2 regions of the Paenibacillus sp. SAFN-054 genome follow, and region 1 is predicted to be linked to the other one. Evidence: a T-box and tRNA genes for the amino acid it is inferred to sense, from the RefSeq annotation. Region 1 holds a T-box; the other holds one or more tRNA genes.
The links. The T-box of region 1 lies ahead of ACTHPM_RS21175 (valine--tRNA ligase). A T-box ahead of a tRNA ligase gene usually reads a tRNA of that ligase, here a tRNA-Val.

Region 1 (2,356 bases):
CTTCGCTTTTGGCTTCAAGCCGTACCCTTAAGGAGCAGGAGCAGCAGGCGGTGTCGGAAGAGGCGCAAAGGGAGGAAGCGGAACGCGAAACGACCGCCGGCGACGATATCCAGTGGCAGAATCTGTTTCTCGGAAGCAGCTCGGAGAAGAATCAGTTCCGCAAAGTGCGGCTCTGCATCGTACAGCGGGAGGAAACGCTTGAGACCATCGCGGACCGTTACCAGCTTAGCGCCCGTGAAATTCTGCTGTACAACCGGCTGGCTGAACAGACGATCGAGGAAGGTCAGGTCCTCTATATTCCGTGAGCATCGAACCGACAAAACGATAAATGGAGGCGTCCGGCGCTTTACAGAGAAGCCCGGGCGCTTTTTTGTGTTTTCGCCGGGGACACCCGTTTAAGAACGATACATATGATAATAATATAGCTGTAGCGTAAATTCTCCGAAAAACGGCAGCATTCAGGTAATGTTGACTTAAGTCAACAACCAAGTTATGATGTGTATATATTTTGTCAAGAACGATGATCGGGAAGAGTAGGATGTCATGCCCTTCAGAGAGCGGAATTGCTGCGCTGTGAGATTCCGCAGGATGCATACAGCCAAAAGTCGCCCGGGAGTTGTCTGCTTGAGCCTGTTGAATCGGGTTAGGGCATGACCGGCCGCAGCCGTTATCTGCATGAAGTGTCGCGTACGTACAGGCAGCCGCTTAAGTGTGGCCAGCCGAGGGCGAGGATGTTTTTGCATCGGCATACGCGAAACAAAGGTGGTACCGCGAAAGAACAGCCTTTCGTCCTTTGAGGACGAAGGGCTTTTTTGTTTTTTTCGGAATAACAGCTGATCTTGTGATGGAGGAATGAAAGATGACAGAGCAGGACAACAAATTAACGACCGAAATGCCGACGACTTATGATCCGAAGGCAGCGGAAGAGAAATGGTACAAATACTGGATCGAGGGCGAATTTTTCAAGGCAGGCCAGCGCAAAGACGCCAAGCCCTACACCATCGTCATTCCGCCCCCGAACGTAACGGGGATGCTTCATATCGGGCACGCGCTGGACTTTACGCTGCAGGATATCCTGATCCGCACGAAGCGGATGCAGGGCTACGACGCATTGTGGCTCCCGGGATCCGACCATGCGGGCATCGCGACCCAAACGAAAGTTGAGCAAAAGCTTCGCGAGGAAGGCGTGACCCGCTATGACCTGGGCCGGGAGAAGTTCCTTGAGAAGGTATGGGAATGGAAGGATAAATATGCGGATACCATTCACGAGCAGTGGGCAAAAATGGGCTTCTCCCTCGATTACTCCAGAGAACGCTTCACGCTGGACGAAGGCTTGTCCAAAGCTGTGCGCGAGGTGTTCGTCAAGCTGCACGATAAAGGCCTGATCTACCGGGGCAAGCGCATCATCAACTGGGATCCGGCGGCACGTACGGCGCTTTCCGATATCGAGGTTGAATACAAAGAGGTACAGGGACACTTGTATCATCTGTCGTACCCGCTGAAGGATGGAAGCGGACATATTACGGTCGCGACGACGCGCCCGGAAACGATGCTGGGCGATTCGGCCGTTGCCGTTCACCCGAAAGACGAGCGTTACAAGGACATGATCGGGAAAATGCTTGTGCTGCCGATCGTCGGACGCGAAATTCCGGTGATCGCCGACGAATACGTTGACAAGGAATTCGGAAGCGGCGCTGTGAAAATTACGCCGTCCCATGACCCGAACGACTTCGAGGTAGGCCAGCGCCATAACCTTCCGCAAATTACGGTAATGGACGAGACCGGCACGATGAATGAGCTGGCGGGCAAATACGAGGGGCTTGACCGCAGCGAATGCCGCAAGCAAATCGTTCAGGATTTGAAAGATCAGGGTGTACTCATCAAGATCGAAGACCATCTTCACCAGGTTGGACACAGCGAGCGCACCGGAGCGGTTGTAGAGCCTTATCTGTCCACGCAGTGGTTCGTAAAAATGCAGCCGCTGGCCGAAGCAGCGATCGAAGCCCAAAAATCCGGCAAGGGCGTAAACTTCGTGCCCGACCGTTTTGAAAAGACCTATTTGAACTGGATCGAAAATGTTCGTGACTGGTGCATTTCCCGTCAGCTGTGGTGGGGACATCGCATTCCGGCATGGTACTGCGAATCCTGCGGTGAAATCCATGTGGCCCATGAGGACGTAACGAAGTGCTCGAAATGCGGCTCGACCTCGCTTCGCCAAGATGAGGACGTGCTCGATACCTGGTTCAGCTCGGCGCTGTGGCCGTTCTCGACCCTCGGCTGGCCGGACCAGACGGAGGATCTGAAGCGGTTCTATCCGACGGATGTGCTGGTTACCGGATACGATATCATTTATTTC
Region 2 (2,356 bases), on a different contig from region 1:
TTCATAAATTTTATAGGAGCAGGCTTGGAAAAAAATAAAATATTCATAACAGCTTGTGCAAAAATTGTGGACATCCTTTACTACCCAATTCTTGCACAAAAAAACCTTCATCTGATTATTCAGATGAAGGTTTTTCGATTCATCAATGCTGGTGAAGGGACTTGAACCCCCACTCCGTCGCCGGAAGCGGATTTTGAGTCCGCCGCGTCTGCCATTCCGCCACACCAGCAAGTGAAGATAATACGCGCCCTAAGAGATTCGAACTCCTGACCTTTTGATTCGTAGTCAAACGCTCTATCCAGCTGAGCTAAGGGCGCATGTGAAGTTGTAATGGAGGCGCCACCCAGATTCGAACTGGGGATAAAGCTTTTGCAGAGCTGTGCCTTACCACTTGGCTATGGCGCCATATAATAATTGGAGCGGACGACGGGAATCGAACCCGCGACCCTCGCCTTGGCAAGGCGATGCTCTACCGCTGAGCCACGTCCGCATAACTGGCTGGGGATATAGGATTCGAACCTATGCATGACGGAGTCAAAGTCCGTTGCCTTACCGCTTGGCTAATCCCCAACAGTTGATTTGAAAATAAATGGGGCGATCGAGGGGACTTGAACCCCCGAATGCCGGAGCCACAATCCGGTGCGTTAACCCCTTCGCCACGACCGCCATATCAAACCTATATACTTCACTAAAAACAATGTGGCAGGGGCAGCAGGAATTGAACCCACACTAACGGTTTTGGAGACCGCTGTTCTACCTTTAAACTATGCCCCTAAATACTGGTGGAGGCTGATGGATTCGAACCACCGAACTCGTAGAGAGCAGATTTACAGTCTGCCGTGTTTAGCCACTTCACTAAGCCTCCATAATGGTGCCGGCGAGAGGACTTGAACCCCCAACCTACTGATTACAAGTCAGTTGCTCTACCAATTGAGCTACACCGGCACAGTGTAATAATTATGAACGGGATTCTCATCCCTGGAGCTTTGTTATGAATGGCGGAACCGACGGGATACTCTCTCTTCGTTCGAGACTGCGAAGCAGCGCTAACGAAGCTGATGCTCCGACGAACCCGATATTCGGATTCTCATCCCTGGAGCTTTGTTATGAATGGCGGAACCGACGGGATTCGAACCCGCGATCTCCTGCGTGACAGGCAGGCATGTTAGGCCTCTACACCACGGTTCCACGGCCTTATGACATCCCCGGAAAGTATTCGGAATATGCTATGAAGCATTTCTTCACTTTTTGGAGATTAATTGCGGGGGCAGGATTTGAACCTGCGACCTTCGGGTTATGAGCCCGACGAGCTACCGGGCTGCTCCACCCCGCGTCAGTAATAATGTATTTAGTTCTTGGGCCCCTAAAGTATTCGGAATAAGCTGCAAAGCTTTAACTTCACTTTTTGGGGTATAGTGGTGGAGGCTGAGGGGATCGAACCCCCGACCCTCTGCTTGTAAGGCAGATGCTCTCCCAGCTGAGCTAAGCCTCCGAAAAGATCTTTAATATAAATGGTGACCCGTAGGGGATTCGAACCCCTGTTACCTCCGTGAAAGGGAGGTGTCTTAACCCCTTGACCAACGGGCCAAACTATAATGGCGGAGAGAGAGGGATTCGAACCCTCGAGACGCTTTTGGCGCCTACACGATTTCCAATCGTGCTCCTTCGGCCAACTCGGACACCTCTCCATAATGGCTCCCCGAACAGGACTCGAACCTGTGACAACTCGATTAACAGTCGAGTGCTCTACCAACTGAGCTATCAGGGAACAATATTTAATTCAGGTTTTGATCACCTGAAAACTAGATACGAAACGAATTTACATTTTAGAAATTGTCTCCGTAGCTCTTACTCCGATGCAAAGCGTAACGCTTCCGAAGCAAGTTTCCCTACGGAAAACTTTTTAGGATAAGCCCTCGACCGATTAGTATTGGTCAGCTCCATGCATTGCTGCACTTCCACCTCCAACCTATCTACCTCGTCGTCTTCAAGGGGTCTTACATACTGGGAAATCTCATCTTGAGGGGGGCTTCACGCTTAGATGCTTTCAGCGCTTATCCCGTCCGTACGTAGCTACCCAGCCATGCTCCTGGCGGAACAACTGGTGCACCAGCGGTACGTCCATCCCGGTCCTCTCGTACTAAGGACAGCTCCTCTCAAATTTCCTACGCCCACGACAGATAGGGACCGAACTGTCTCACGACGTTCTGAACCCAGCTCGCGTACCGCTTTAATGGGCGAACAGCCCAACCCTTGGGACCTACTTCAGCCCCAGGATGCGATGAGCCGACATCGAGGTGCCAAACCTCCCCGTCGATGTGGACTCTTGGGGGAGATAAGCCTGTTATCCCCAGGG

Region 2: it encodes a tRNA-Val, which carries the amino acid that the T-box ahead of ACTHPM_RS21175 (valine--tRNA ligase) is inferred to sense. The anticodon was not compared.

Annotation. Positions count from the first base shown of each region.
Region 1 is NZ_JBQCKS010000005.1:31,234-33,589, reverse strand. It holds gene ACTHPM_RS21180 (LysM peptidoglycan-binding domain-containing protein) at 1-305, shown strand, start outside; T-box leader at 512-797, shown strand; gene ACTHPM_RS21175 (valine--tRNA ligase) at 860-2,356, shown strand, end outside.
Region 2 is NZ_JBQCKS010000002.1:927,724-930,079, forward strand. It holds tRNA gene ACTHPM_RS15795 (tRNA-Leu) at 147-229, opposite strand; tRNA gene ACTHPM_RS15800 (tRNA-Arg) at 244-317, opposite strand; tRNA gene ACTHPM_RS15805 (tRNA-Cys) at 332-405, opposite strand; tRNA gene ACTHPM_RS15810 (tRNA-Gly) at 416-490, opposite strand; tRNA gene ACTHPM_RS15815 (tRNA-Gln) at 496-570, opposite strand; tRNA gene ACTHPM_RS15820 (tRNA-His) at 591-666, opposite strand; tRNA gene ACTHPM_RS15825 (tRNA-Trp) at 701-774, opposite strand; tRNA gene ACTHPM_RS15830 (tRNA-Tyr) at 781-865, opposite strand; tRNA gene ACTHPM_RS15835 (tRNA-Thr) at 870-945, opposite strand; tRNA gene ACTHPM_RS15840 (tRNA-Asp) at 1,112-1,188, opposite strand; tRNA gene ACTHPM_RS15845 (tRNA-Met) at 1,260-1,333, opposite strand; tRNA gene ACTHPM_RS15850 (tRNA-Val) at 1,417-1,492, opposite strand; tRNA gene ACTHPM_RS15855 (tRNA-Glu) at 1,513-1,587, opposite strand; tRNA gene ACTHPM_RS15860 (tRNA-Ser) at 1,597-1,688, opposite strand; tRNA gene ACTHPM_RS15865 (tRNA-Asn) at 1,693-1,768, opposite strand; partial or broken rRNA gene ACTHPM_RS15870 (23S ribosomal RNA) at 1,905-2,356, opposite strand, start outside.